One region of the Hydrogenophaga sp. T66 genome, then DNA from elsewhere that is predicted to be linked to it. Evidence: predicted binding sites of a transcription regulator. Region 1 holds the regulator's gene; each other region holds the start of a gene.
The links. The regulator sigma-54, encoded in region 1, starts transcription at its own class of promoters, with help from an activator protein. The targets are predictions, from matches to a motif close to TGGCANGNAANCTGCTTT.
Positions count from the first base shown of each region.

Region 2: a site for sigma-54 is predicted at 8,067-8,084, ahead of AC2D80_RS12685 (ammonium transporter). Genes of this name have one in related genera too.
Region 3: a site for sigma-54 is predicted at 6,333-6,350, ahead of AC2D80_RS03960 (PQQ-dependent catabolism-associated beta-propeller protein). Genes of this name have one in related genera too.

Region 1 covers NZ_JBXVVX010000004.1:29,288-39,230, forward strand. Annotated here, with positions in the region: gene AC2D80_RS13870 (THUMP domain-containing class I SAM-dependent RNA methyltransferase) at 1-782, opposite strand, end outside; gene AC2D80_RS13875 (RNA polymerase factor sigma-54) at 830-2,395, opposite strand; gene lptB (LPS export ABC transporter ATP-binding protein) at 2,499-3,293, opposite strand; gene lptA (lipopolysaccharide transport periplasmic protein LptA) at 3,290-3,949, opposite strand; gene AC2D80_RS13890 (thiol:disulfide interchange protein DsbA/DsbL) at 4,053-4,682, opposite strand; gene AC2D80_RS13895 (SPOR domain-containing protein) at 4,746-5,405, opposite strand; gene argS (arginine--tRNA ligase) at 5,420-7,093, opposite strand; gene AC2D80_RS13905 (HTH-type transcriptional regulator ArgP) at 7,105-8,025, opposite strand; gene AC2D80_RS13910 (LysE/ArgO family amino acid transporter) at 8,154-8,813, shown strand; gene AC2D80_RS13915 (flavin monoamine oxidase family protein) at 8,830-9,943, shown strand, end outside.
Region 2 covers NZ_JBXVVX010000003.1:68,243-78,185, reverse strand. Annotated here, with positions in the region: gene AC2D80_RS12715 (RBBP9/YdeN family alpha/beta hydrolase) at 1-225, opposite strand, end outside; gene AC2D80_RS12710 (sulfate ABC transporter substrate-binding protein) at 222-1,247, opposite strand; gene AC2D80_RS12705 (LysR family transcriptional regulator) at 1,621-2,574, opposite strand; gene AC2D80_RS12700 (CoA-acylating methylmalonate-semialdehyde dehydrogenase) at 2,732-4,249, shown strand; gene AC2D80_RS12695 (GMC family oxidoreductase) at 4,386-6,101, shown strand; gene AC2D80_RS12690 (hypothetical protein) at 6,245-6,673, opposite strand; gene AC2D80_RS12685 (ammonium transporter) at 6,677-8,035, opposite strand; gene AC2D80_RS12680 (TSUP family transporter) at 8,311-9,075, shown strand; gene AC2D80_RS12675 (hypothetical protein) at 9,085-9,943, opposite strand, start outside.
Region 3 covers NZ_JBXVVX010000001.1:846,383-856,325, reverse strand. Annotated here, with positions in the region: gene AC2D80_RS03985 (PQQ-dependent methanol/ethanol family dehydrogenase) at 1-1,120, opposite strand, end outside; gene AC2D80_RS03980 (quinoprotein relay system zinc metallohydrolase 1) at 1,442-2,458, opposite strand; gene AC2D80_RS03975 (quinoprotein dehydrogenase-associated SoxYZ-like carrier) at 2,455-3,264, opposite strand; gene AC2D80_RS03970 (ABC transporter permease) at 3,299-4,144, opposite strand; gene AC2D80_RS03965 (type 1 periplasmic-binding domain-containing protein) at 4,129-5,331, opposite strand; gene AC2D80_RS03960 (PQQ-dependent catabolism-associated beta-propeller protein) at 5,328-6,293, opposite strand; gene AC2D80_RS03955 (tripartite tricarboxylate transporter substrate binding protein) at 6,441-7,436, shown strand; gene AC2D80_RS03950 (ATP-binding cassette domain-containing protein) at 7,436-8,185, shown strand; gene AC2D80_RS03945 (nuclear transport factor 2 family protein) at 8,187-8,570, shown strand; gene AC2D80_RS03940 (ABC transporter substrate-binding protein) at 8,587-9,390, opposite strand; gene AC2D80_RS03935 (ATP-binding cassette domain-containing protein) at 9,387-9,943, opposite strand, start outside.

The DNA.
Region 1 (9,943 bases):
TGGGCCAGGGGCGGCGAGCCGGCCGGATGCGGGCGTTCGGCCGCACGGGCTTCTTCGCGCAGCGCCGCCCACACGTGGGCCTGGAAGGGCAGCAGCTTCTCGAAGCCGAAGCGCCGGCCCAGGCCGGGCGCAATGCGCAGCGCCCGCTGCGCCGCCTCGATGACCACCGTGCCGCTGCCGCAACAGGGGTCGTACAAGGGCACGGCGCCGTCCCAGCCGGTGGCCGCGATCATGGCCGCGGCCAGCGTCTCCTTCAGCGGCGCATCGCCCTTGTCCTCGCGCCAGCCGCGCTTGAACAGCGGTTCGCCGGAGGTGTCGATGTACAGCGTCACCGTCTCGGCCGTCAGGTGGGTGTAGATCCGCACGTCGGGCCAGCGAGTCTCCACGCTGGGCCGCTCGCCGCGCCGCTCGCGGAAGCGGTCGCACACCGCGTCCTTGATGGTCAGCGCGGCGAAGTTCAGGCTTTTGAGCGGGCTGTGCTGGGCGGTGATCTCGACCTTGATCGTCTGCGCGGGCGTGAACCAGATCTCCCAGGCCACCGCCGCAGCGGCGTCGTACAGGTCGCGTTCGCTGCGGTACGGGCCGTGGGCGAGTTGCACCAGCACGCGCACGGCGAGACGGCTGTGCAGGTTCAGCCGCATCGCATCGCGCCAGCTGGCGGTCAGCGCCACGCCCCCCCGCACCCGCTGCACGCCCTCAGCGCCCAGGATGTCGCGCACCTCATCGGCGAGCAGGTCTTCAACGCCGGCGGCGCAGGGGAGAAACAAGTGCAGGGCGTTCACGGCGGTCGGTGGGTAGACGGCCCGCACAGCGCGGGCCGCGGGTTCGGTCAGAGCGACTTGCGCAGGTTGGCGGGCGCGATCCGCAGCGCCTCGCGGTACTTGGCCACGGTGCGACGCGCGCACTCGATGCCCTGTTCCTTGAGCAGGTCGGAAAGCTGGTTGTCGGACAGCGGCTTGGCCGCGTCTTCGGCGGCGATGAACTGCTTGATCAGCGCGCGCACGGCGGTGCTGGACGCGTTGCCACCGGTCTCGGTCCCGAGCGAGGAGCCGAAGAAGTACTTCAGCTCGTAGGTGCCGAAGGGCGTGGCCATGTATTTGGCGGTGGTCACGCGGCTGATGGTGGATTCGTGCAGGCCCAGCTCGTCGGCGATTTCGCGCAGCACCAGCGGGCGCATGGCCAGCTCGCCGTGCATGAAGAAGTTGCGCTGCCGCTCGACGATGGCGCTGCTCACGCGCAGGATGGTGTCAAAGCGCTGCTGGATGTTCTTGATGAACCAGCGCGCCTCCTGCAGGCGCTGTTGCATGGCGGCGTGACCGCCTTCGCCACCGTCGCGCCCGCCGCGGTTCTGGCGCAACGCGTTGGCATACACGTCGTGCACCCGCAGGCGCGGCATCACGTCGGGGTTGAGCATGACCTTGAAGCCCCGGCCAGCCCGCGCCACGATCACATCGGGGACCACGATGTGGCGCTCCACATCGACAAACCGGCGCCCGGGCTTGGGCTCCAGCCCGGCGATCAGCGCCAGCGCGGCCCGCACCGTCTCGTCGTCGGCACCGCAGGCCTGGGCCAGACGGCGCACATCGCGCTTGGCGATGAGTTCCAGCGGTTGCGCCACGATGGCCAGCGCGGCGCGTGCGGCCGGCGTGTTGCGCAGCTCCAGGATCTGCAGCCGCAGGCACTCGCCGAGGCTGCGCGCGCCCACACCGGGCGGGTCCATGTGCTGCAGCAGCGACAACGCGAGCTGCAGGCGCTGCTGGGCGTCGTCCAGCGCGTCCTGCTCGGGCGGCCGGCCTTCCAGGCGCAGCAGCGCTTCGCCGAGTTCGTCCAGCGGGTCGGCGAGGTAACCGTCCTCGTTGAGCGATTCGATCAGCAGCACCAGGGCCGCGCGGTCGCGGTCGTTCAGGCGCAGGCAACGCGCCTGCTCGTGCAGGTGATCGGTGAGCGAGCGTTGGGCGCGGGCCAGCTCGGTGGCGCTGGCGGTGTCGTCGTCGTCGCCACCCGCGCCGCGCGGCGGCGCATCGCCGCCCCACTCGCTGTCGTTGGGCGCGAGGTCGACGGTGCCATCGCCGTCCCAGTTTTCCTCCACCGGCGCGGCCCCGTCGAGCCGGGCTTCCAGCGCGTCGGTGTCGGGCGCCTCGGCGCCCTCGGAGACCGACACGCCGGCCTCGCTGAGCTGCTCACCGCCACTGACGGGGGCGTCGGTCTGGGTGACGCCGAACTCCTCGCGCTCGACGCTGTCGTCGGCCCGCTCCAGAAAAGGGTTGTCGTCGAGCATCTGCTCGACTTCCTGCGCCATCTCCAGCGTCGAGAGTTGGAGCAGCCGGATCGACTGCTGCAGCTGCGGGGTGAGGGCGAGGTGCTGCGAGACACGCAGCGACAGTCCCTGCTTCATCGCGCGCCCGACCGTGGGCCGCCCCGCCGGGCCGCCCCGTGCAAGCACGCGCGCCCGCGGAGGGCGACGGCGTGAAGGGACTGGCGCGCGGGGAAGGCCATGATCACATGCGGAAGTGCTCGCCGAGATAGACCCGGCGCACGTCGGCGTTTTCGACGATCTCCGCCGGCGTGCCGCTGGTGAGCACGTGACCGTCGTTGATGATGTAGGCGCGGTCGCAGATGCCCAGGGTCTCGCGCACGTTGTGGTCGGTGATCAGCACGCCAATGCCGCGCGACTTCAGGAAACCGATGATGCGCTGGATCTCGATGACCGCGATCGGGTCGATGCCGGCGAAGGGCTCGTCGAGCAGGATGAATCGGGGGTTGGTGGCCAGGGCGCGCGCGATCTCCACCCGGCGGCGCTCGCCGCCGGACAGCGCCGGGGCCGGCGCGTCACGCAGGTGGTCGACGTGAAGGTCCTTGAGCAGTTCGTCGAGCCGGCGGGCGATCGCCTCGCCCGACAGCGGCCGGCCCTGGTCGTCTTCCTGCAACTCCAGCACCGCACGCACGTTGTCGGCGACGCTGAGCTTGCGGAAGATCGATGCCTCCTGCGGGAGGTAGCCCACGCCGAGCCGCGCGCGGCGGTGGATCGGGAAGCGTTCGATCGCCTGACCGTCGAGCAGGATCTGGCCCCCATCCGCCCGCAGGAGTCCCACCAGCATGTAGAACGAGGTGGTCTTGCCCGCGCCGTTGGGGCCCAGCAGCCCCACCACCTCGCCCTTGAACACGGCGAGCGACACGTCCTTGACCACCTTGCGGCTGCCGTAGGCCTTTTGCAGGCCGCGGGCCTCCAGCCGGCTCACCACGGGCGCCGGCCGGCCGGGCTTGGCGGCCGCGGGGCGCTCAGGCGCGCTCACGGCCGGCCCTCGATCTGGCGGCTGGGGGTCAGGGCGGCGGGCGGCGTGGCGACCGGGGGAGCGGCGGGGGCCGCACCGGGCTTGGGCACGGGCGTGAGCATCGCGCGCACACGGCCGCCGCTGGCGGCGCTGCTGCCGCTGGCGGTGGGCCGGGCCGGGTCGGCGCCGTCCACGGTGAAGGTGTCGGTGGCGTTGTTGTAGACGATCACGCCGCCGCTGGTTTCGTCGTTGAGCTGCGTGCCCTTGTAGCGGCGCAGCACGGCGTCGCCGGTGAAGCGCACCGTGTCGGCGCGGCTGTCGTAGTCGATGCGGCGGGCCTCGCCTTCGATGTGCTCGTCCACGCCGTCGCGCTTCTGGCGGAAGGTGCCTGGGCTGCCCGTGACCACGCCGAACTGGTTGCCCTGGGCGTCCTGGCGGATTTCCACCTGCGCGCCGCGGATGCGGATGGTGCCCTTGGTGATGACGACGTTGCCGGTGAAGACGCTGGTCTGGCGGGCGTCGTCGTAGCGCAGGCTGTCGGCCTCGGCGTTGAGCGGCTTGTCGCGGTCCGCGCGCTCGGCCCAGGCGGTGCTGGCGCCGCCCAGGCAGACCGTCAGGCAGACGTTCAGGCCGAGGACCCGAAGGCGACGGAAGGTGGGGATGGCGAATGCAGGCATGGCGTCAGGGCACGAAACTTGCATTCATTGTAACGGCGGTCCCGACGGCGCGCGCCCTGTTTCGGGGCGCGGTTTGACTGCGCCGGCGGTCGCCGGCGCCGCATCAGCCCTTGCGGCCGGCTTCGGCGATCAGCGCGCTGGCGATGGTCAGCGTGCGCGGGCCCTGCCCGGCGATGTAGAAGCGACCGGCCACGCCCAGCGCCGGCGTGCCCTCGACAGCGTAGGCGTCCTGCAGGGCCGCGGCCTGCTGGGCCTTGGTGGCGGTGGCCGGGGCGTTGAACACCTCGGTGAACTTCGCCCGGTCCACGCCCTGCTTGGCCACCCAGTCGATGATCGGACCGGGCGTGGTCAGCGGCAGGCGTTCGTTGTGGATGGCGGAAAAGACCTTGGCGTGCAGCGCCTTGACCTGGTCCATCGCCTCCAGCGTGTAGTAGAGCTTTTGCATCGGCACAAACGCCGGCGAAAAGGCCACCGGCACGCGGCGCACGGCGACGTTGGGCGGCTGCTTCGACTTCCAGTCCTCGAACAGCGGTTCGAAATTGAAGCAGTGCACACAGGAGTAGGCGAAGAACTCGACCACCTCGATCTGGCTGGGCGGGGCCTGGACCGGCGCGGGCTTGGCCAGCTTGAGGTAATCGACGCCTTCTTTGGGCGCGACGCGCTGGGCGAAGGCCGGCAGGGCGCTGGCGGCGCCGAAAGACATCAGGGAGAGGGAAAACGCGCGGCGTTGCATGGATCGGTTCTCCGGGGAAGGACTGGGTTCGGGCGCGGACGCCGCGGAAAAGTTCCCGCCGGCTCAGCGCTGCACGCGCACCAGCGCGGCTTCGATGCCGTTGCCGGTGAGCTGCTCCTGCGTGAGTTCGGCCAGGGCTTTCTGCGTGAAGGGTCCGACGCGCACGCGGTAGACGGTGCGGCCATTCTGCTCGCGCTCGCTGACCTGCGCGTCGATGCCCATCATCGCCAGCTTGGCGCGCTGGGTTTCCGCGTCCTCGGCGGTGCGGAAAGCGCCGGCCTGCACGAAGTAGGTGAAGGGATCGGCGCCGGGGCCGGCCGCGGCGGTGGGCGGCGTGGCGGCGGCCGGCGCCTGGCCGGTTTTCTGCTGCATCAGTTCGCCCAGCGGGTCGGCGGGTTTGGCGGCCGGGGCTTTCGGATCGGTGGCCTTGGCGTCGGTGGCGGGCGGGGCGGCCGGTGGCGTGGCGGCCCCGGGGGCGGCGGGCGCGGGGGCCGGTCCGCCGACCGACGCGTTGGGATTCCAGCCCTTGTTGCGCTCGGCCTCGCGCTGCTCGGCGCCGGCGTCGCGCGACAGCCCGCGGTCCACGAAGGGCACCGGCACCTTGGTCACGTACACCGCCACGGCCAGCGCGGCACCCAGGCCCACGAGCAGGCCGGCGACGAAGCCAATGAGGGTGCCGCCGGTGGCGCGGCGGGCGGACGACGAAGCGGGGGATTTCTTCATGGCGAGCGACGGTCTCACATCTTGCGCGGGGCGCTCACGCCCAGCACGGCCAGGCCATTGTGCAGCACCTGCGCGGTGGCCGCGACGAGCGCCAGCCGCGCGCGCTTGACCGTGTCGTCGTCCACCAGGATGCGCTCGGCGTCGTAGTAGCTGTGGTAGGCCGACGCCAGTTCGCGCAGGTAGAAGGTCACGTCGTGCGGCGCGAAGTCGCGCGCGGCGTCGGTGAGCATGGCCGGGTAGCGCGCCAGCAGCAGCATGAGCGTCTGGGCCGGGGCGCTGTCCAGCGGCGCGAGATCGGCCTGGGCCAGGGCCGCCACGTCGCCGCCCCAGGCGTCGAGCACCGAGCAGATGCGGGCGTGGGCGTACTGGACGTAGTAGACCGGGTTGTCGTTGTTCTGCTGGACGGCGAGGTCGACGTCGAAGGTGTATTCGGTGTCGGGCTTGCGGCTGAGCAGGAAGAAACGCACCGCGTCCTTGCTGGTCCAGTCGATCAGGTCGCGCAGCGTGACGTAGCTGCCGGCGCGCTTGCTGATCTTGACCTCCTCGCCGTTGCGCACGACGCGCACCATGGTGTGCAACACGTAGTCGGGGTAGCCGGCGGGAATGCCGACGTCAGCCGCCTGCAGGCCGGCGCGCACGCGCGCGATCGTGCCGTGGTGGTCGGTGCCCTGGATGTTGATGACCTTGGTGAAGCCGCGCTCCCACTTGGCGATGTGATAGGCCACGTCGGGCACGAAGTAGGTGTACGAGCCGTCGGACTTGCGCATCACGCGGTCCTTGTCGTCGCCGTAGTCGGTGCTGCGCAGCCACAGCGCGCCGTCCTGCTCGTAGGTCTTGCCGTTGGCGATCAGCCGGTTGACCGCCGCCTCGACGCGCCCGCTGGTGTACAGGCTGGACTCCAGGTAATAGTGGTCGAACTTCACCGCAAAGGCCTGCAGGTCGAGGTCCTGCTCGTGGCGCAGGTAGGCCACGGCAAACTGCCGCAGGCCGTCGAGGTCGTTGGCGTCACCGCTGGCGGTGAACTCGCGGTCGTCGGCCTTGACGGTTTTCCGGGCGAGGAAGTCGCGGGCGATGTCGCCGATGTAGTCGCCGTTGTAGGCGGCCTCGGGCCAGCCGGGATCGCCGGGCTTCTTGCCCTGGGCGCGCAGCTGGGTGGAGGTGGCCAGCGTGTTGATCTGCACGCCCGCGTCGTTGTAATAGAACTCGCGGTGCACCGCCCAGCCCTGCGTATCGTAGAGGTTGCAGATCGCGTCGCCCAGCGCGGCCTGCCGGCCGTGGCCGACGTGCAGCGGTCCGGTCGGGTTGGCCGACACGAACTCGACCATGAGGCGCTGGCCGTGGTCCGGCTGGCGGCCGAAAGCCGCGCCGGCGGCAAGCACCTCGCGCACCACCTGCTGCTTGGCGGCGGGCTGGAGGCGGATGTTGATGAAGCCCGGGCCGGCGATCTCGATGTCTTGCACCCACCGCTGGTAGGCCGGGCGGGCCAGCAGCGCGGTGCGCAACTGCTCGGCCAGCGCGCGCGGGTTGGCCTTCAGGGGCTTGGCCAGCGCCATGGCGGCGGTCACGGCGTAGTCGCCGTGGGCGGCCACTTTGGGCGATTCGAAGGCGGCGCGCGCGCCCGCGCCGGGGCTGAGGGACTCCAGCTCGGCGGCCAGGCCGGCGAGCAGGTCTTGTTTGATGGTGAGCATGGGGCGCGATTTTAGGCGGGGGCCCCGGGCGCGTCGGGGGCGCGCAGCTGGCGCGCGGCGGCGGCCTTCACCGCGGCGGTCAGCCGCTGCGCCGAGGGAGGCTCGTGCGCCCAGTGCTGCCAGTACAGCGCCACGTCGACGGTGGCGCCGGGCAGCAGTTCCTGCAGCGCGGGGCGGTGCGCGAGGTGCTGCTCGGGCACCATGCCCCAGCCCAGGCCGAGTTCGATGGCGGTCTCAAAGGCGTCGACCGCGGGCGCGAAGTGGCGCGGGTAGTGGGGTTGCTGCAGGCCGAAGTGCTGCAGGAGGAAGGCGTCCTGCAGGGCGTCCTTGCGGTTGAAGATGACGGCCGGGTGGGCCAGCAGGCGGTGCGGCGACACGCCGCCGCCCGGCGTGCGGCAGCGCTGCACCACGGCCGGCGCGGCCACACAGCGGTAGCGCATGACGCCCAGCGGCTCGGCAATGCAGCCGCGCATGGCGTCGGCGCGGGTGGTGACGCAGCCCATCACGTCGCCGCGCTTGAGGGCGTCGTGGGTGTGGTCCTGGTCGTCGATCACGATCTCCAGCAGCAGCCGGTGGCGCTGCAGCAGCGCGGCCACGCCGGGCAGGAACCAGCTGGCCACCGAATCGGCGTTGATGGCCACGCTCAGGCTCTGCCAGGCCGCGCCGTCGCGCGCCGGCCCGCCGGCCAGGCCGGCGAGCAGGTCGGTCTCCATCGCCCGCACCTGCTTGATGTGGCCCAGCAGCGCCTGCCCGGCGGGCGTGGCGGTGACGCGCTTGCCCCGCACCAGCAGCCGCTGGCCGAGCGATTCCTCCAGCGACTTGATGCGCAGCGACACCGCCGCCACCGTGACCGACAACGCCCGCGCGGCGGCACTGAACCCGCCGGTTTCGACCACGGCGGCGAGGGCTTCGAGTTGGCGGGCGTCGAGCATCGGTGCTGCTTGTTTAGAAAACCTTGATGAGCTTCATTTTCTGTCAAATCGCTTTAATCCACCCGGTGGGACGGGCACCATGCCGCCATGGCCTGAACCCAGGCGCCCTCTGTCCCGCGAGCATCACCATGACCCTGACCTTCCCCACCTTCACCGCCGGCCTGGTGCTGAGCCTGTCGCTGATCATGGCCATCGGCCCGCAAAACGCCCATGTGCTGCGCATGGGCCTGCAACGCCAGCACCTGTGGCTCACGGTGGCGGTCTGCGCGCTGGCCGACATCGCGCTGATCGCCATCGGCGTGCTGGGCCTGGCGCAGCTCGGCGGCCTGTCGGACAAGCTGCACGGCGCCATCGTGGGCGCGGGCGTGCTGTTCCTGTCGGTGTACGGCTGGCAGGCGTTCCAGCGCTTCCGCGCGCCGGTGGCCGCGCCGCTGTCGCAGCCCGGCCCGCTGCCCGCGACCCCTTCCACGGCCCACGCCGCCCACGCCGCGCCGGTCACGCGCCGGCAGGCCGTGCTCTCGGCCCTGGCTTTTTCCTGGCTCAACCCCCACGCCTGGCTCGACACGGCGGTGCTGATCGGCAGCGCGTCGCTGGCCTACGGCGCGGGTGGCACCGCCTTTGGCCTGGGCGCGGCCACCGGTTCGCTGGTGTGGTTCCTGGTGCTGGGCTGCGCGGCCTTCTGGCTGGGCCGGCGGCTCAACTCGCTGCGCCTGTGGCGCGCGCTCGACGGGCTGGTCGCGCTCATGATGTGGGGCACGGCCGCCTGGCTGCTGGCCTCGCTGGCCTGACCGCCCGGTGCTGCCCATGAACGCCGCGAAACCCCTCACCGTCTTCGGCCCGGACTTCCCCTTCGCGCACGACGACTGGCTGCGCCACCCCGCCGGCCTGGGCGTGCTGCCGCGCGAACGCCACGGCACCGAGGTGGCCATCGTGGGCGCCGGCATGGCCGGCCTGACCGCCGCGCACGAGCTGATGAAGCTCGGGCTCCGGCCGGTGGTGTACGAGGCCTCGCGCCTGGGCGGTCGCCTGCGCTCGCAGGCCTTCGAGGGCGGCGCGGGCGCGGTGGCCGAGCTCGGCGGCATGCGCTTCCCGCGCTCGGGCACGGCGTTTTTTCACTACGTCGACCGGCTGGGTCTGGCCACCCGCCCCTTTCCCAACCCGCTCACGCCGGCGGCCGGCTGCACGGTGGTGGACCTCGCCGGCGTGACGCACCGCGCGCGCACGCTGGACGACCTGCCGCCGCTGTTCCGCGAGGTGGCCACGGCCTGGGGCGACGCGCTCGAAGAGGGGGCGGGCTTCAGCGCCCTGCAGGATGCGCTGCGCGCGCGGGATGTGCCGCGCCTGAAAGCGCTGTGGAACGCGCTCGTGCCGCGCTGGGACGACCGCACCTTCTACGACTTCGTCGCCCAGTCCAGCGCCTTCCAGGCCCTGTCCTTCCGCCACCGCGAGGTCTTCGGCCAGGTCGGCTTCGGCACCGGCGGCTGGGACTCGGACTTCCCGAACTCGATGCTGGAGATCCTGCGCGTGGTGCTCACCGGCTGCGACGACGACCAGCACCTCGTGGTCGGCGGCGTGCAGCAGGTGCCGCAGGGCCTGTGGCGGCTGGCGCCGGGCGCTGACGAGCGGGTGCACTGGGGCGCGGGCACCAGCCTGGCCTCGCTGCACGGCGGCGCGCCGCGCCCGGGCGTGGCGGCCATCGCCCGCGCCGCCGACGGCCAGCTCGACGTGACCGACACCCTGGGCACCACCCGCCGCTACCCGGCGGTGCTGGTCACCTGTCAGAGCTGGCTGCTGACCACGCAGATCGCGGTGGAGGAGTCGCTGCTGTCGCAGGCGCTGTGGATGGCGCTGGACCGCACCCGCTACATGCAGTCGTCCAAGACCTTCGTGATGGTGGACCGGCCGTTCTGGAACGACC
Region 2 (9,943 bases), on a different contig from region 1:
CACGGTGGCGATGCAGCCCAGGCTGTGCGCGACCACCACCACCGGCCCGCCGGCGGCTTCGATGGTTTCGGCCACCCGCGCCACCCAGGCATCGCGCCGCGGAGAGACCCAGTCGTCCTGCTCCACGCGCCGCGCCCCCGGCACCTCGCGGGCCCACAGGCTCTGCCAGTGGCGCGGCCCGGAATTGCGCCAGCCGGGCACGATGATCACGCAGGCCCGGGTCACGGCCGAAGCACCAGACGATCAAACACGCCGCCGTCGGCGAAGTGGCGCTTGCTGGCCTGCTCCCAGCCGCCGAAGGCCTCGTCGATGGTGAACAGGTTGAGCTTGGGCAGTTGCTTGGCGTACTTGGCCTGCGCCTTGGCCGAGGTCGGGCGGTAGAAGTGTTTGCCGATCAGGTCTTGCGCCTCTTCGGTGTAGAGGAATTCGAGGTAGGCCTGGGCCACCGCACGCGTGCCTTTGCGGTCGACGTTCTTGTCCACGATGGTCACTGGCGGCTCGGCCAGGATCGACAGCGAGGGATACACGAAGTCCACCCGGTTGCCGAACTCCTTCTCCAGCAGGTAGGCCTCGTTTTCCCAGCTGATGAACACGTCGCCCTGGTTGCGCTGGGCGAAGGTGACCGAGGAGCCGCGTGCGCCGGTGTCGAGCACGGGCACGTTGGCGTAGAGCTTGGCCACAAAGTCGCGCGCCTTGTCCTCGCTGCCGAACTTGCGCTTGGCGAATTCCCAGGCCGCGAGGTAGTTCCAGCGCGCGCCGCCCGAGGTCTTGGGGTTCGGGGTGATGACCTTCACGTCCGGGCGGATCAGGTCGTCCCAGTCCTTGATGCCCTTGGGGTTGCCGGCGCGCACCACGAGCACGATCGTGGAGGTGTAGGGCGCGCTGTTCTTGGGCAGGCGTTTCTGCCAGTCCTTGGGGATCCACTGGCCGTTGGTGTGCAGCGCGTCGATGTCGCCGGCCAGCGCCAGCGTCACCACGTCGGCCTCCAGCCCGTCGATCACCGAGCGGGCCTGCTTGCCCGAGCCGCCATGCGACTGCTTGATGGTCACGTCCTGCCCGGTCTTGGCTTTCCACTGTTTGGCGAACGCGGCGTTGACGTCCACGTAGAGCTCGCGGGTGGGGTCGTAGCTGACGTTGAGCAGGGTGACCGGGGCGGGCTGGGCGAAGGCCGGGACGGCGGCCAGGCCCAGACCGAGGGTGGTGGCCGTGGCGGCGAGGGTGTGCAGCAGGTGGCGGCGGGTCGACATGGTTCGTTCCTTGATGAGCGCAAATCGGTGGCGGGGCAGCGGCGGGTCCGACAACGGGCCGCACCGCGAGGAAGCGCATGCTCCGCCGATCGCTTCATATTGGGAACGAATACGTTTTTGGTTGTTTATTACCTAAACATCTGTGCGCACCGTGCTGTGGGTGTTGAAGGTCGGTTGCCTCGGCGGGTGCACGGTTGCGCAGCGTGACCAAAAGCGTAATGAGGATCCAGCCAAGGCATTGATTTACTTGGCTTTTTGTGATCTCCGCGCGTTGTTGTCTGAGCGGAGAGAAAACAACGCTTGCCGGGATGCATGGGTGGGCCGGCCCCCGCGGCGAGTCCGCCCCGCTCCCTGGCTCGCAGGGGCTGTTGAATCACCGCTGCAGCGGAAATCCGTCCGCCAGCGCCTCCCGCAGCCAGGCCACGAAGGCCGCCACCGCGCGCGGCACGTGGGTGCTGTAGGGGCGGATGGCGTAGATGTGGGGGCTGAAGCTGCCGACGGCGCGCCAGTCGGGCAGCACCTCCACCAGCCGGCCGGCCTGGAGTGCGGCCTGGGCGCTGAAGTCCGGTACGAGGGCGATGCCCAGGCCGTCGATGGCGGCGTCGCGCAGGGCCTCGCTGTTGTTGGCGCCGAAGGGTCCGGTCACGGGCACGGTGATGCGCGCCGGGGCGGTCGTGGCGCTGGCGGCGGCGGCCGGTTCGAAATGCCACGCGGGGGTTTCCTGGGCGCGCGGGTAGTGCAGGCAGTCGTGCACGGCCAGGTCGTTGGGCGCGGTGGGCGTGCCGCGGCGGCGCAGGTAGGCGCGGCTGGCCACCAGCACCGAGCGGGTTTCGCACAGCGTCCAGGCGACGTGGGTGTCGGGCGGCGCCGCGGTGTGGCGGATGGCCAGGTCGAAGCCTTCGGTGGCCAGCGAGCTGAGCCGGTCGGAGAGCTCCAGCTCGATGCGCACCTGCGGGTGCGCGCGCAGGAAAGCGGGCAGCCGCGGCACCAGCTGCTGGCGCGCCAGCGCCACCGGCGCCGTCACCCGGACCCGCCCGGCCGGCACGGCGGCCAGGTCGCGCACGCTGGCGAAGCTCTGGCGGATCTGCTCGAAGGGCTCGCGCAGGCCGTCCACCAGTCGCTGGCCGGCCTCGGTCAGGCGCACGCTGCGGGTGGTGCGCTGCACCAGCGACACGCCGGCCGCGCGCTCCAGCGCGGCGATGCGCTGGCTCATGGCGGCCTTGCTCACGCCCAGGCGCTGGGCGGCGGCGGTGTAGCTGCCCTGCTGCGCCAGCACGGTGAGCCAGTGCAGGTGCATCCAGAGGTGGTCGGCTTTTTCGTCAATCATGGTTTGATTGTTCATGAATTCGAACAATGCGTTCAGGCCGCTGGTCTGGCGGGCGGGGGCATCGCTGCCTACACTGGCCCGGCGCCGTCGCTTCTGACGAAACCATCACCCCGTTCGCCCCCCATTCACCCCGCATTGCCCCAGCCCGGAGGCCCCCATGTCTGCCCAACCCACCGCCATCGCCCACTTCATCAACGGCCGCGTCGCCGCCGGCAGCTCGCCGCGCGCGCAGGACGTGACCAACCCCGCCACGGGCGCGGTCACCGGCCGCGTGGCGCTGGCCAACGCGGCCGACGTGGGCGCGGCCGTGGCCGCTGCGCAGGCCGCCTTCCCCGCCTGGGCCGACACGCCGCCCATCCGCCGCGCGCGGGTGATGTTCAAGTTCCTTGAGCTGGTGAACCAGCACAAGGACACGCTCGCCAAGATGATCACGGCCGAGCACGGGAAGGTGTTCACCGACGCGCAGGGCGAGGTGGCGCGCGGCATCGACATCATCGAATTCGCCTGCGGCATCCCGCAGCTGCTCAAGGGCGACTTCACCGACCAGGTCTCCACCGGCATGGACAACTGGACGCTGCGCCAGCCGCTGGGCGTGGTGGCCGGCATCACGCCGTTCAACTTCCCGGTCATGGTGCCCATGTGGATGTTCCCGGTGGCCATCGCCGCGGGCAACACCTTCATCCTCAAGCCCAGCCCGATCGACCCCACGCCCAGCCTGTTCATGGGCGAGCTGCTCAAGCAGGCCGGCTTGCCCGATGGCGTCTACAACGTGGTGCAGGGCGACAAAGAGGCGGTGGACGCGCTCCTGGTTCATCCCGACGTGAAGGCCATCAGCTTCGTCGGCTCCACCCCGATCGCCAACTACATCTATGAAACCGGCGCGCACCACGGCAAGCGCGTGCAGGCCCTGGGTGGCGCCAAGAACCACATGGTCGTGATGCCCGATGCCGACCTCGACCAGGCGGTCGATGCCCTGATCGGCGCGGCCTATGGCAGCGCCGGCGAGCGCTGCATGGCCATTTCCGTGGCCGTGCTGGTGGGTGACGTGGGCGAGCGCATCATGCCCAAGCTGATCGAGCGCACGAAGGCGCTCAAGGTGCTCGACGGCATGAACCTCGCCGCCGAAATGGGCCCCATCGTGACCGAGGCCGCGCGCCAGCGCATCACCGGCTACATCGAGGCCGGTGCCAAGGAGGGCGCGACGCTGCTGGTGGACGGCCGCGGCTTCGACGGCGCGAAAGCCGGCGCCGGTTGCGACCAGGGTTTCTGGATGGGCGGCACGCTGTTCGACCACGTGACCACGGACATGAAGATCTACCGGGAAGAGATCTTTGGCCCGGTGCTCTCCTGCGTGCGCGTGCCCGACTTTGCGCAGGCGGTGCAAATCATCAACGACCACGAATTCGGCAACGGCGTGTCCTGCTTCACCCGCGACGGCAACGTGGCCCGCGAGTTCGCCCGGCGCATCCAGGTGGGCATGGTGGGCATCAACGTGCCGATCCCGGTGCCCATGGCCTGGCACGGTTTCGGCGGCTGGAAGCGGTCCCTGTTTGGCGACATGCACGCCTACGGCGAGGAGGGCGTGCGCTTCTACACCAAGCAAAAGAGCATCATGCAGCGCTGGCCGGAGACGACGGCCAAGGGCGCCGAATTCGTGATGCCGACGGCGAAGTGACGTCCCCCCTGCGCGCCCGACGGCGCTTCCCCCCGGTGGGGGGACGCAGCCGGAGGACCGGCCAAGCCGGATCCTCGGCTGCCGCGGTATCTTCGCCGGCTGGCCACCCAGCAACCGAGCCATAGCGAGACAAGGCATGAGCAGCGACACCACGTTTGACTACATCGTCATCGGCGCGGGCACGGCCGGCAGCTTGATGGCCAACCGGCTGAGCGCGGACGCGTCGAAGCGGGTGTTGCTGATCGAGGCCGGGCGGCGCGACGACTACCACTGGATTCACATTCCGGTGGGTTACCTCTACTGCATCGGCAACCCGCGCACCGACTGGCTCTACCAGACCGAGCCGGATCCCGGTCTGAACGGCCGGCGCCTGCGTTACCCGCGCGGCAAGACGCTGGGCGGCTGTTCCAGCATCAACGGGATGATCTACATGCGCGGCCAGGCCCGCGACTACGACCAGTGGGCCACGCTCACCGGCGACGAGTCGTGGTCGTGGTCGAAGGTCTTGCCTTATTTCAAGCTGCATGAAGACCACCACGGCGGCGCCAGCGGCTGGCACGGCGCACGCGGCGCGGTGGCCGATCTGCTGGCCGGCGAGCGCCCCGGGGCGGCCGACGACCCCTGGCGCAGCCTGATGCGCGGCCGCGGCGCCGGCGGCGAATGGCGCGTGGAGAAGCAGCGCCTGCGCTGGGACATCCTCGACGCCTTCGCCCAGGCCGCCCAGCAGGCCGGCATCCCCGCCACGCCCGACTTCAACCGCGGCAGCAACGAAGGCGTGGGCTATTTCGAGGTCAACCAGCGCGCCGGCTGGCGCTGGAACACCGCCAAGGCCTTTCTGCGGCCCACCTGCTACGGCCGCCCCAATTTCGAGCTGTGGACCAACGCGCAGGTCGCGCGGCTGGTGGTCGACACCGGCGCGGACGGCGCGCGGCGCTGCACCGGCGTGCAGGTGTGGACCGGGCAGGAGATGGTCACCGCGCACGCGGCGCGCGAGGTCATCCTGTGCGCCGGTGCGGTCGGCACGCCGCAGATCCTGCAGCTCTCGGGCATCGGCCCGGCCGCCCTGCTGCAGCAGCACGGCATCCCGGTCGTGCACGACCTGCCCGGCGTGGGCGAGAACCTGCAGGACCACCTGCAGATCCGGGCCGTGTTCAAGGTGCAGGGCACGACCACGCTCAACACCCTGGCGAACTCGTGGTGGGGCAAGGCGCGCATCGGGCTGGAATACGCCTGGCGCCGCAGCGGCCCGATGAGCATGGCGCCCAGCCAGCTCGGCGCCTTCACCCGCAGCGCGCCCGACCGGCCCTACCCCAACATCCAGTACCACGTGCAGCCGCTCAGCCTGGACGCCTTCGGCGAGCCGCTGCACCGCTTCCCGGCGTTCACCGCCAGCGTCTGCAACCTCAATCCCACCAGCCGCGGCCACGTGCGGATCACCAGCCCGCGTTTCCAGGACGCCCCCGCCATCGCGCCCAACTACCTCAGCACCGCCGAGGACCGCCAGGTCGCGGCCGAGAGCCTGCGCGTGACGCGGCGCATCGTCGCCCAGCCCGCGCTCGCGCCGTTCCGGCCGGAAGAGTACAAGCCGGGCCCGCAGTACCAGAGCGACGAGGAACTCGCGCGGCTGGCTGGCGACATCGCCAGCACCATCTTCCACCCGGTCGGCACTACCCGCATGGGCCGCCCCGACGACCCGATGGCCGTGGTCGACAGCCACCTGCGCGTGCGCGGCGTCGCCGGGCTGCGCGTGGTGGATGCCGGCGTGATGCCCACCATCACCAGCGGCAACACCAACAGCCCCACGCTGATGATCGCGGAGCGCGCGGCGCGCTGGATCATCGGCGGGGAGTGAAATAAGCCCCCCCACGCTCCGCCGCTGCGCGGGTCGCTGCCCCCCGGGGGGCTGATCCGGCTGGGGGCGGCCCGGCGCCGGATCGTCAGGCCCCCACGCTCCGCCGCTGCGCGGGTTGTCGGTTGGGTGGTGTGGCCTGACGGTCAGCGCAGGCGGCCGACGTAGCGGTTGTCGCGCGGGGTGCCATCGCCGCCGGGGGTGGTGGGCGTGCCGGTGCGGGACTCGGGGAAGCCGCTGGGGGCCGCGCCGGCGGGGGTGGGCGGGGTCGCGCGCAGGCCGGCCGGGGCGTCGGGCGCGGTGCGGCCGGCGCGCAGCGCGTCGGCGGCGGCTTCGAGCAAGGGGCGGCGGGGCGAGGTGTGGCCCATGTCGGCGATGCCGGCCTCCAGCCGGTCGGCCAGCGCGAGCAGGTCGGCGTGGCCGTCGGCCCGACCCTTCTCGCGGGCGAAGCGCACGATCTCGCGGGCGTAGTCGGGGTTCACGGCCAGCCACTCGGTGTCGGTGACCCGGCCGGTCTTGCGGCGCAGCAGCACGTGCAGGTGCGCTGCGATGCCGAACAGCTCGGTGGCGCTCATCGCTCAGTGCCCCAGCTGTTCCTGGTGCAGCGCGACGTCCAGCCCGGCGCGCTCGTCCACCTCGTGGACCCGCAGCGACACCACGCGCGACGTCACCCACAGCACCACGGTCGTCATCACCAGGCTGTAGCCCAGCACCGCCACGCAGGCCAGCAGCTGCGTGGCCACGCTGGCCGACAGGCCGCTGATCGCCGGCTCGGCCAGCACGCCCGTGAGCAGCGCGCCCACGAGCCCGCCCACGCCGTGCACGCCGAACACGTCCAGCGAGTCGTCGGCGCGCAGCAGGCGCTTGAGCGCGGTGGCGCCCCAGTAGCAGGCCACGCCGGCCACCAGACCGATCACCAGCGCGCCGCGCAGGGTCACGAAGCCGGCCGCCGGCGTGATCGCCACCAGGCCCGCCACCACGCCCGAGCACAGGCCCAGCAGCGTGGCCCGCCGGCGCGCCAGCCACTCGGCCGCCATCCACGACAGCGCGCCCGCGGCCGCCGCCAGGTGCGTCACCGCCAGCGCCAGACCGGCGCGGCCGTCGGCGGCGAGCGCCGAGCCGGCGTTGAAGCCGAACCAGCCCACCCACAGCAGGCCGGTGCCCGCCATCGTGAGTCCGAGGTTGAAGGGCACGAACGGTTCCTGCCCGTAGCCGGTGCGCGGGCCCAGCGCGTAGGCCACCACCAGCGCGGCCGCGCCGGCGTTGATGTGGACCACCGCGCCGCCGGCGAAATCCAGCGCACCGAGCTTGGCCAGCCAGCCCTCGGGCGACCACACCCAGTGCGCGATCGGCACGTACACCGCCAGCAGCCACAGCGCGGCGAACAGCAGCAGCGCGCCAAACCGCATCCGCTCCACCAGCGCACCGACCACCAGTGCGCAGGTGATCACCGCGAAGCTGAGCTGGAACATCGCAAAGACCGACTCCGGCAGGTGCGGCGCGATCGCGTTGACCGCCACCTTCGGTCCCGCCGCCACGTAGTCCAGCCCGGCAAAACCCACGCGTTCCAGGCCGCCGATGAAGCCGGCCGCCGCGCCGCCGGGCGTGAAGGCCAGCGAGTAGCCCAGCGCAAACCACAGCACGCTGACCACCGCCGCGATGCCCAGCACGCTCGCCATCGTGTTGATCACGTTGAACCGCCGCACCATCCCGCCGTAGAACAGCGCGATGCCCGGCAGCGTCATCAGCAGCACCAGCGCGGTGCTCACCATCAGCCAGGCGGTGTCGGCACCGCGCAGGGTGGACGCGTCCACCAGGCTGGCGCCGTCGGCGGCCAGCGCGGGCAGGGTTGGCAGCAGCAGGGCGCCGGCGGCCGCGGCCCGGCGGGCGGCCCACCGACGGGCGGCATGCAAGCGAGAAGCACACAAACGGGGCATGGCGTCACCTTTCCGAGGAGATGCCTGCGGTTTTGCACGGAGCGTGCCAAGCCTGCGGGGTGCCCCGGGTAAGCCCCGATGCACTGGGGTGGTGCGGGATTTACATTTCCTTCACTCGCAGGCGCACCGCGCCGCAGCGCGGGGGACCGAGGAGACAACCGAGTCCAGAACCATTCCACCGGCACAGGAGCCCTGCAGAGGCCGCCGGAGCGCTGAACACCGACCCCGATGGGTCGGTTTTTTTTCGCCCCTGTCCCCCGGCGACAATCGTCGCGATGGACCTGCTGCTCGTCTCACTCGCCTCCCTGTTCGCCGGCTTTGTGGACTCGATCGTGGGCGGTGGCGGCCTGATCCTGGTGCCGGCCTTGTTTGCCGTGTTCCCCACCACCCACCCCGCCACGCTCTTCGGTGTGAACAAAGGCGCCTCGGTCTGGGGCACGGCGGCGGCCACCCTGCAATACGCCCGTCGCGTGGACATGCCGTGGCACGCGTTGCTGCCGGCTGCGGCCGTGGGCTTTGCCGGGTCGATGGCCGGCGCCTGGACCGTGACCGTCATCGCGCCGGACTTTCTGCGCCGGGCCTTGCCCCTGGTGCTGGTCGGTGTGCTGATCTACACGCTGGCGCGCAAAGACCTCGGCCGTCACCACGCACCGCGGTTCAGCGGTCGCCGGGAAGCCGCAGCCGCCTGCCTGATGGGGGTGACCATCGGCTTCTACGACGGCTTCTTCGGCCCGGGCACCGGCAGCTTCCTGGTGTTCCTGTTCGTGCGCTGGCTGGGCTACGACTTCCTGCACGCCAGTGCCAGCGCCAAGCTGATCAACACCGCCACCAACCTCGCTGCCCTGATGCTCTTCGCCTGGAAAGGCCATGTCTGGTGGCACTTCGTGCTGGCCATGGCCGTGGCCAATGTCGTGGGCAGCCTGTTGGGCACCCGTCTGGCGCTCAAGCACGGCAGCGGCTTCGTGCGCGCTGCCTTCATCCTGGTGGTGTCGGTGTTGATCCTGAAGACGGGCTACGACGCGTGGTTCAAGGCCGTCTGACGGGGCCGGTCACGTCTTTTTGATCCCGGCCAGCTTCTTCGTGACCACCTCGAAGCGCGAGATCAGTGCCTCCACTTCCTCGCCCGTCAGTCCGAAGGCCCGTGCGGCATCGATGAGCTGATCCTGCTTGAGCAGGCCAAACTCGTCGCAGATGTGCTTCGGAATGGCATCCGGCCAGAGCGCCACCATGGTGCGTGTTTGCGGGTGCATGAAGATCCGGTCATCCCGAACCTTGGGTCCGAACGCGGTGTCCCAGTCAACCGCTTGGACGGTGTCGGGCTGCTTGCCCGTGACGATGTACTGACCGGGAGCCCGGTCGTAGTCGCCGATGAGCATGCTCAGAAGGTGGATACGAATGTAGTCCTCGCGGAATCGTGGGGTCACCTTGTCCTTCCACATATCCATCCAGATCACGTCGTCTCGCATCGACTTCTGCCACAGCTCATTCAGGGACAGGTTGTTCTGCAGCCGCTTGAGCAAGGTCGAGCCCCGCACGAGGGGAGCCACCAGACAGGCTTGCCCACCCCCCATGCCGAGCGTGAGTTTCGGCGTGACATCCCAATGGAGCAACTCGTGGGCAATATGGCTGGCCAACAGACACCGCATCTCCAGCCGCGGCATGCGCGGGTCAATCCCGGTCATTTCATGGAGCAGGCGGAGATCGACTCCCCCAGCACGCGGGTAGCACTTGTAGAGGTACTGGCCTCCCTCCGGGGAAGTGAACTCCGCGACCAGGGCCTTGCTGACGCCGCTCTCTCTGATGTTGCCGGGGGGGAAATTCAGCGTGGGCCTGCTGTACGTGGGCCAGGTCTGGTCGATAAACGGAATGCCCGCGGCTGTCCACGCCAACTGCGTGTCGGTGGCCATT
Region 3 (9,943 bases), on a different contig from region 1:
CGGTCGGGTCACCCGGGCGGTTGTCGTCGACGTAGTTCGGGCGGCCGGTCTTGAGGTCGATGCCGGTGGCCCAGGTCACTTTCTTGACGAACGGGAAAGCGTTGATCAGCTTGCCGGTGGTGGCGTCGTTGACGTAGAAGAAGCCGTTGCGGTCGGCCTTGGCACCGACGCGCTTGCCGTCCATGTCGAAGGTGACGAACTCGTTCACACCGTCGTAGTCCCAGCCGTCATTGGGCGTGTTCTGGTAGTGCCAGACGATCTTGCCGCTCTTGACGTCGATGGCCACGGTGGAGGCCGAGTACAGGTTGTCGCCCTTGCGCACGTGGCTGTTCCACGGGCCGGGGTTGCCGGTGCCGAAGTAGGCCAGGCCGGTCTTGGGATCGTAGGTGCCGCCCAGCCAGGTGGCCGCGCCGCCGGTCTTCCAGGTCTCACCCGGCCAGGTGGCGTTGGTGGTGCCGGAGATGCCGTTTTCCTTGCCGTCCTTGTAGCCCATGTGGCCTTCGACGACGGGGCGGGTCCAGACCATCTTGCCGGTCTTGGGATCGCGCGCTTCCACGCGGCCCACCACGCCGAACTCGCCGCCGGACACGCCGGTCAGCAGCAGGCCTTCGGCGATCAGCGGGGCGGCGGTGTAGCTGTAGCCGGCAGAGTAATCGTCGATCTTCTCGCGCCAGACCACCTTGCCGGTGTTCTGGTCGAGCGCCACCAGCTGGGCGTCCAGGGTGCCGAAGATGACCAGGTTGTCGTACAGCGCGGCGCCGCGGTTGATCACGTCGCAGCAGGGCATGATGCCTTCGGGCAGACGGTGCTCGTACTTCCACAGCTTCTGGCCGGTCTTGGCGTCCACCGCGTAGATGCGCGAGTAGGACGCGGTGACGAACATCTTGCCGTTGTGGACCAGCGGCTGGCTTTGCTGGCCACGCTGCTTTTCACCGCCGAACGACATCGACCACACCGGCACGAGCTTGTTGATCGTCTTGCTGTTGACGGCGTTGAGCGTCGAGTGGCGCTGGCCTTGCGTGCCCATGCCCCAGCTCAACACGTTGTTGGTGGACTGCGCGTCGTCGGCGATCATCTTGTCGGTCACGCCTTGCGCGCCGACTTGGGCCGCCGCGGCCATGACCAAAAGGCTCAATAGAGTACGTTTCACTGGGTTGTCTCCTGCTCGTGAGGCGTTGAGGGCGGTCGCTGCGCGGACGCAGTGCCACGGGTGTTGCCGACGACCCGCCGGTCGCGGTGCACGAGCGCTCAGGGGCAACATCCGTGCCAGGGAAAAGTTCCCGCCCACCGGCCAAAACCCTCCGGAAAAACCCTGAGCCCGACCCCGGTGCAGCGCCTGCGACGCCGCGCCCAGCGCGCCACGCCGTGACGCTGGCGTGACAGTGTTCAGAAACGGATCAACCGCGCGAACAGGCGGCTGCAACAGTCGTGAACTGACCGGTCACCGGCTGGCCGGCGCAGACAGCGCGCGCAGCTCATAACGGGGATACCACTGCGTGAGCGTGCGGTGCAGTTCGGCCGGTTGCGCCGCCCAGCGGGCAAAGCGCGGTGGCACCGGCGTGCGCAGCAGCTCGGCCAGGTCGGTGCCGCGCTCGGCCTGCTCGCGCATGAGCCCGGTCAGCCAGCGCAGCCAGTCGCGGGTCTGCTCGATGCCGGCCAGGCCACTGTGGACCGGGCCGTGGCTGGGCACCACGGTGTGGAAGCGCCCCGCGGCGTGCCAGCGGGCAAGCTGGTCGAGGCTGGCGAGCCAGGCGTCGAAGTCGGCGTGCGGGGTGGTGGGCACCCGGTCTGCAAACACCAGCCCGCCGGCGTAGAGCACGCCGGTCGTGGTGTCGATGACGACGAGGTCGTCGTCGGTGTGGCCGCGCAGGCGGTGCAGCTCCAGCGTGTGGCCGCCAAGACGGCGCGTCTGGGTGCCCGCCTCAAGCACGACCGGCTGTCGTGACGGCGTGGACTCGGTGCCCTTCATCCAGTCGCCGCACAGCCGGTACAGGTTGTCGGCGTAGGCCCGGCCTTCGGCCTGCATGCCCGCGATGCTGCCCGGCAGGGCCTCGGTGGGGACATCGGCCCACGCCTGGTGGCCAAAAAAGTAGTCGGGGTGGAGGTTCAGGCTGAGCACCGACACCACCGGCTCGCGGACGGTGGCGGCGACGGCGCGCCGCTGCTGCTCGCCATACAGGCGCGACGGTCCGGTGTTGATGACCACCACGCCGGCGCCGGTGGCAATGAAGGCGGTGTTGATGATGTTGCACCCGTTGGCCCGGCTGAAGTCGTCGACCGCGCCCTCAATCACCCAGGTGCCGCGGGCCAGCGCGCGCGGCTGCAGGTCGTAATGCAGGCGCGCCGCGTCGGGCTGGAGGCGTGGCGCGGCGTTGGGCAAGGGGCCTTGCGCGTGGGCAGCGCAGGCGAGCGCGAGGCCACCGGCCCACGCGGCGATGCGGCCCGGCCGCCCGGTCACGACACCACCTCGGCGTCGATGCGGTTGCCGTTGTTGTCGCGCCCGTGCAAGCGCAGGCCACCGCGCACGCCGGTGGGCAGCTCCAGCGTGATCAGCGGGTTTTCGGCCACCGGCTCGTGCAGCGCGAGGCGCCACAGTGGCTGGCCGGCGCCGTCGTCGAGCTGCAGGCGCTCGATGAAGAAAGCCGGGATGCCGGCCACCAGGCCGGTGTCCATCGGGTGCATCACGCGCAGGCGCAGGCGCCGGCTGCCATCGATGAGGTTGTCGAACCAGCGGGCCTGCACCTGGTTGAGGGTGCGGCTCCACGAGCCATCGGCGCGGGTCGCGCCGGGCACCGTGCAGCCGCCGCCGGCGGCCTGCACCCAGGTGCCGCCCACGTGCCAGCGGCCGTCGCGGGTGCGCACCATCGCCCGCACCGGCGAGGCCTGCTCCATGCGGATGCGAAAGGCGATCATCGGCAGCGCGCGCAGCGGCTCGAAGTCGAGCACTTCCCGCACCGGGTTGCGGTCCACGACCACAAAGATCCGCTCGATGCCCCCACCTTCCCGGGCCAGTGCGCGCGCATCCACCTGCAGCGGCACCGCCATGGCGTCGTCGGCGAAGGCCGGCCCCTTGACCAGCACCTCGGGCGCAAACCGCATCGGCGCCTGGCCGAGGTACTGACGGCGCAGCGTGGGCCACTGCATGGAGCCCAGCGGATCGCCGCCGGTGTGGTCTTCCGCGGCGCGCACGCCACCCGCGCCCAGGGCGGCCGCGGTCAGCAGCGCCCGGCGCCGGATCGTGGGAGTCGGTGTGAAACCAGCCATCGGGAAACGCCTTCCTGCGCCGCACACCGGCGCGTCAGCCCTTGTTGCGAATGACGCCGCGCTGCGGGTCGTAGCCCCAGAGCGCCAGCCCGAAAAACACCACCGTGCAGCCCAGCACCACGGCCCACGCGGTGGCAGAGAACTGCCCGACCGACGCGAAGCGGATCGCCTCCACCGCGTGGGTGAACGGATTGACCTGCGCGATCTTCACCAGCCACCAGGCGCCCGACTCCTCCAGCTTCCAGAGCGGGTAGAGCGCCGGGCTGATGAAAAACATCGGGAAGATCACGAAATTCATGGTGCCCGCGAAGTTCTCCAGCTGTTTCACGTACACCGACAACACCAGCCCCAAAGCCGCGAGCATCACCGCTGCTGCCACCATGGCCAGCAACAGACCCGGCAGCAACGCCCACGACAGATCGACGCCAAACGCCCACGCGATCGCCAGGAAAGCCAGCATCTGCAACACCGACAGGCTGGTGCCGCCCAGCAGCTTGAAGGCCAGCAGCCAACCCCGCGGCAAGGGCGCGGTGAGCAGCAGGCGCATCATCCCCATCTCCCGGTCATAGACCATGGACAGCGAGCTCTGCATGCCGTTGAACAGCGCCACCATGCCGAGCAGCCCGGGCACCATGTAGACCTTGTATTCGATGTAGGTCTCGTAGGGCGGCACGATGGCCACGCCAAACACGTTGTGGAAGCCGGCCGCGAACACCACAAACCACAGCAACGGCCGGACCAGCGCCGAGCCCAGGCGCGAGGGCTGGCGCAGGAAACGACCGATCTCGCGGCCCACCACCGCACGCAGCGCGCGCAGCCGGTGCGCCAGCGGCGACGGGGGCGGCACCGGGGCCACGGCGGCGGTCAGCGGCTGCGACATGCGCTCTCCGCCTCGTCCACGCCCAGCGTGTCCAGCACCTCTTTCGGGTGCAGCACGCCATCCACCGGCGCGAGCCCGACCACGCCGTCGCCGTGGCTGAGAAACAGCGGCTGGCGCAGCTGGCCGTCCCAGGCGCGAAAGCTCAGCCGCTGGCCCTTGAAGCCGTCGATGAAGCTCTGACCGCTGCGCAAGCGGCGCAGCTGTTCGGCCACCGGCGCGCGTGGCGCGTCCACCAGCACCGCGACCACCGCCTTCGCCGCCGCCCACGCGGCGTAGTCGTGGGAGCGCAGCGGGCGGCTTTCCTGCCGCTGGAAGCGGCGCGTGAGTTGCGGGCCGCCGTGGCGCTCCCAGTGCGGGTGCCAGGCTTCGGCGGTCAGGCCGCTGGCACCCACGACCGGGCGTGGCCGCTGGGTGGCGTAGGGCAGAAGCCGGGCGAACTCGCCGTCGGCGTCCATCACCGCCACGACCTCGTGGTCGCGGTCGCCGGTGAGCAGGCGGGTGTTGGCCAGGTCGCGGTCGCGCGGGTCGCCGCTGAGCTTGAACGGACGGGTCTGCACGACCTTCAGGCCGTAGCGTTTGGCGCTGCGGGCAAAGGCCTGGCCCTGCAGGGCGTCGGCCGGCGTAGGCCCCTGCAGCACCAGCACCTGCCGCCAGTTGCGCGCCGCCAGGTACTGGGCCAGCGCGTCCTGCTGCATGGCCCGGCTGGGCAGGGTGTGCAGCAGGTGGGCGGCACAGTGTTCGGCGCGCAGCGCATCGTCGTCCAGGCCGGTGTTGAACACGATGGCGCCCCCCAAGGCCCCGGGCGCGGCCTGCACCAGCTGGCGCAGCGGGCCCTCGGGGAGGTCGGCCACCACGTGCTGCACGCGGGCGGCCTTGAGTTCGGCCAGGGCCTTGGGCAAGGCCGCGGCATCGGGCAAGACCACATCGCGCACCTTGAGGTCGATGCCCGCGGCGTCCAGTTCAAACGCGGCATCGGCCACCCCGAGCGTCACGCCGTCCAGCGCCCGTCCGGCCGGGTGGCCGGGGTAGGCCTTCTCCAGCCGGCGCGGCGCATGGCGCGGATCGTCGGCCAGCGACACCACCGCCAGCGTGACGGTGGTGCGGGTCTGGGCCACCGCGCCGCCGTCCGCGGCCAGCAGCGTGGCCGCCACCAGCGCGCGGGTCAGCGGGCCGAGGACCCGCCTCATTTCACCAGCACGGTGTGCGGCACGCGGCCGACCGCCACCGTCTTGAGCGCTTTGGCCGCCGCCGTGTCCACCAGCGTCATGTCGTCGGACAGGCCGTTGGCCACAAACAGGGTCTTGCCGTCCGGACCCAGCGTGAGGCCCCAGGCGCGCTTGCCGACCAGCACCTGGCGGCCGACCTTCTTGCTCGCCACGTCCACCTCGGCCACGTGATTCGCCCGGCCCAGGCCCACCCACATCGTCTTGCCGTCGGCGCTCATCGCCATGCCCACCGGCGTGATGTCGGCCTCGCGCATGCCCTGCACGGCAAACTTGATCGTGGCCTTCACGCTGTGGTCGGTGGTGTTGACCACGCTGACCGACGCATCCAGCTCGTTGGTCACCCACAGCTCGCTGCCGTCGGCCGTGAGCACGAACCGGCGCGGCCGCTTGCCCACCTTGATGTTCTTGACCACCTTTTTCTGCGCCAGATCGACGAGGTGGACCAGGTTGGCCACCTCGGAGGTGACGTAGGCGAACTTGCCGTCGCGCGTGACGATCACGCCCTCGGGCTCGCCGCCGGTCTTCACCTCGAACACCTTCTTGCGCGTGGCCAGGTCGTACGCGGCCATCACGTTCTCTTCCTCGATGGACACGTAGGCCAGCTTGCCGTCCGGGCTGAGGTCAAAAATCTCGGGGCTGTCGCCCAGCGGCACCGTGCCGCTCATCTTGCCGGCCGCCACGTCCACCACGCCCAGCTGGTTGCTGTCACCGCAGCACACGTAGATCGCGCTGCGGTCGGCGTTGAACATCATGTGGCGCGGGCGCTTGCACACGTCGATCGCGCCGGTGCGGTTGCCCTGGGTGTCGAACACATACACCTTGTTGTCCTTCTCGCTGGACACATACACCTGCGCCAGTGCGGCGGGGGTCAAGACGGCGGCGAGAAGGGCGAACGGCCAGGCGGCCAGGCGGCGGGCTTGCATGAGGTGAGTCTCCTTGATGTTGTGCAGCAGCGGGCTGTTTCTGCAACTTTGATGCCAGAAAAGCAGGAACGCTTCTTGCAGCATGGCCCCAGCGACGGCCCCATCGCTCCTGACAAACCCTAGGTCGTCCGCGGAGACACAGCCCCCATGCCCCACCGCCCCCCGTTGTCGCGACGTCAGTGCCTCGCCTGGGGCATCGGCGTCGGCGCGACCCTGGCCATGCCGGCGCTGGCCACCGCCGGCCCCTTCCCCAGCCGGCCGATCCAGCTGATCGTGCCCTGGCCCGCCGGGGGTGCCACCGACCTCACCCTGCGGGTGCTGTGCGAGGAAGCCGCCCCGCTGCTCGGGCAGCCGCTGGTGGTCATCAACAAGCCGGGGGCCGGTGGCACGCAGGTCGCGCCGCTGTTGCGCGCGGCCGAGCCCGACGGCCACACCATCGGCCAGGTGCCCATCACCGTCTACCGCCACGCGCTGATGAACCCCGTGCCCTGGGACCCGGTTAACGACCTCGCGCCCATCGTGCAGGTCTCCGGCGTGACCTTCGGCGTGCTGGTCCCGGCCAGCAGCCCCTTCCAGCGCTTCGACGATCTCGTCCAGTGGGGTCGCCAGCACCCCGGCGCGCTGCTCGTGGGCTCCACCGGGGTCGGCACCACCGCCCACCTGGCGATGGAAGAGGTGCTCCAGCAACACGGCATCCGCTACGTCCACGTGCCCTACCGCGGCACCGCCGACCAGATGCTCGGCGTGGCGGGTGGGCAGGTGATGGTGGGGGTCAATTCCACGGGCTTTGCCCCCTGGCTGGACCAAGGCAAGGTGCGGCTGCTGGCGGTCTTCAGCGCCCAGCGCAGCCCGCGCTGGCCCGACGTGCCGACCCTGCGCGAGCTGGGGTACCCGTTTGCCGTGCACCACTCGCCCTGGGGCCTGGCCGCGCCCCGCGCCACGCCCGAGGCCGCCATCGCCCGATTGCACGACGCCTTCGCCCGCGCCATGCTCAGCGAACGCCACTTGCGCGAACTCGCCCGCTACGATCAGACTCTCGATTACCTCAACACCCGCGACTACCGGCAGGCGGTGCTTGACACCGTCGAACGGGAAAAGCGTTTGCTGCACCGCATGAACCTGCTGCCGCGAGGCCACAGCTGATGCCCGACACCGCCGCATCCACCCTGCTGCGCGCCACCGACCTGCACAAGGCCTACGGCGCCAAGCCCGCGCTGCGGGGGCTCAGCCTGAGCCTGCGGGCGGGCGAGTTCGTGGCCCTGCTCGGCCCCAACGGCGCCGGCAAGAGCACCCTGCTGCAACTGCTCACCGGTCTGTTCACGCCCGACCGCGGCGAGATCGAGGTGCTGGGACACGACCTGCGCCGGCACCCCGCGCGCGCGCTCGCCGGGCTCGGCGTGGTGTTTCAGCAGGCCGCGCTCGACCTCGACCTGAGCGTGCTCGCCAACCTGCGCTTTCACACCGACCTCCACGGCCTGCCGCGCGCGCTGGCCGCCGAACGCATCGCCCACGGCCTGGCCAGCCTGGGCCTGCAGGGACAGGAGAAAGCCGTCGTGCGCAGCCTCTCCGGCGGCAACCGGCGCAAGGTCGAGCTGGTGCGCGCCCTGCTCCATCGCCCGCGCGTGCTGCTGATGGACGAAGCCACCGTCGGCCTCGACCCCGCCTCGCGCCAGCAGCTGCTCACCACCGTGAGCGACCTGTGCGCCCGCGAGGGCCTCGCGGTGCTCTGGGCCACCCACCTGATCGAGGAAGCGCGCAGCGCCAGCCGCCTCGTGCTGATTCACCAGGGCGGCGTGCGCTACGACGGCAGCACCGCCGACTTCATGGCCGCGGCGCAGGGCACCGATTTCCAGGCCGAGGTCCTGCGCCAGCTCGACGGGGGTCGCGACTGACATGCAGGCCACCGAGGTCATTCACCGCTGGATCTCCGCCTTCAACCGCGGCGAGGTCGGTACGCTGTGTGCGCTGTACGACCCCCGCGCGGTGCTCTGGGCCACCACCGCCCCCGACCCCAAAGAGTCGCCCGAAGCCATCGCCCGCTATTTCGACGAGGTGCTGGGCATGCGCCCGCCACCACAAATGCGGCTCGTCGCCAGCCGCCAGCGCACCCTGGGCGACGCCGTGGTGCTCAGCGGCATCTACGAACTCACCCTCTTCCCCGGCACCGACCCGCAGGGCCTGCCCGCGCGCTTCACGCTCGTGCTGCACCGCGAAGCGGCCGACCGCTGGGTGATCGTGGAGCACCACTCCTCGCTGGTGCCGCGGCCCCTGAGCTGATGGCGCCGCGAAGCGATCACCGCCGGGCGTTGGGAAAGAACAGCTGCTCGCCGCCGATCTGGTAAGCGGCAATCGCTGCCTGGCCGGCGGGACCGACGAGCCAATCGACAAACTTCTGGCCATCGGCCGCCCGGACGTGGGGATGCTTGGCCGCGCTCACCAGCATCACGCCGTACTGGTTGAAGAGGCGCTTGTCGCCCTCCACCAGGATGGCGAGATCGGCGCGGTTCTTGAAGTTCAGCCAGGTACCGCGGTCGGCCAGCACATAGGCGCCGCTGCTCGACGCGATGTTCAGCGCCGGGCCCATGCCGCACCCGCATTCCCGGTAGCCAGTGCCTTTGACGGCCTCGCGGTCGGTCAGCTTCCAGAAGCGCAGCTCGGCCGCGTGCGTCCCGCTTTTGTCGCCACGCGAGACAAAGGGCGCGTTCGCGGCGGCGAGCTTCCTGAAGGCAGCAGCGATGTCGGCACCCTTGGTCCCGGCCGGGTCGGCCTTCGGGCCGATCAGCACGAAGTCGTTGTACATGACCTCCAGGCGCTTCACGCCGAAGCCGTCGGCCACGAATTGCTCCTCGGCGACCTTGTCGTGCACGAACAGGACGTCCGCGTCACCGCGGCGGGCCATGTCAATCGCCTGGCCGGTGCCCAGCGCCACCACCTTCACATCGATACCGCTGGCCTGCTTGAACTGGGGCAGGATATGGCCAAACAAGCCGCTCTGCTCGGTGGAGGTGGTGGACGCCACCACGATGCTCTGGGCCAGGGCGGCCGCACCGGCCAGACCGAAGACCACGGCGGCGGCCACGCGCTTGAAAAATGTCACAGGCTTTCTCCCTGAACAAACAGATCGGCCTGCGGGCACACCGCCCGCAGGATCTCGTGGTTGAAGAAATCGGCCACCGGCAGGTCGGCCAGCAGCCGACCTTGCTCCAGGTACATCACGCGGCTGGCCAGTCGCTTCACCTGGCCCAGGTTGTGGCTGCTGAACACCAGGGTGGTCGGCGAGCCGTCTGGCTGCCCGGCGGTGGTGAACTCGGCAATCAGGGCCTCGACTTCGCGCTTGGCGTGGGGGTCGAGGCTGGCGGTGGGTTCATCGAGCAACCACACCGCGGGGCGCAGCGCCCAGGCGCGCGCCAGCGCCAGGCGCTGCTGCTGGCCGCCCGACAGCGCGCGGGCGTTGGCGTCGGCCACGGACTCGAGCTCCACCCGGCGCAGCGCCTCCCACGCCCGCTCGCGCGCCGACCGCCACGGTGTGCCTTGCAGCCACAGGCCGAGCGCGATGTTGCGCTGCGCGCTCAGGCGCAGCAGGTGGGGTCGCTGGAACAGCATGGCCTGGCGCGCGCCGCTGGCGGTCTGCAGACTGCCTGTGGTCAGGG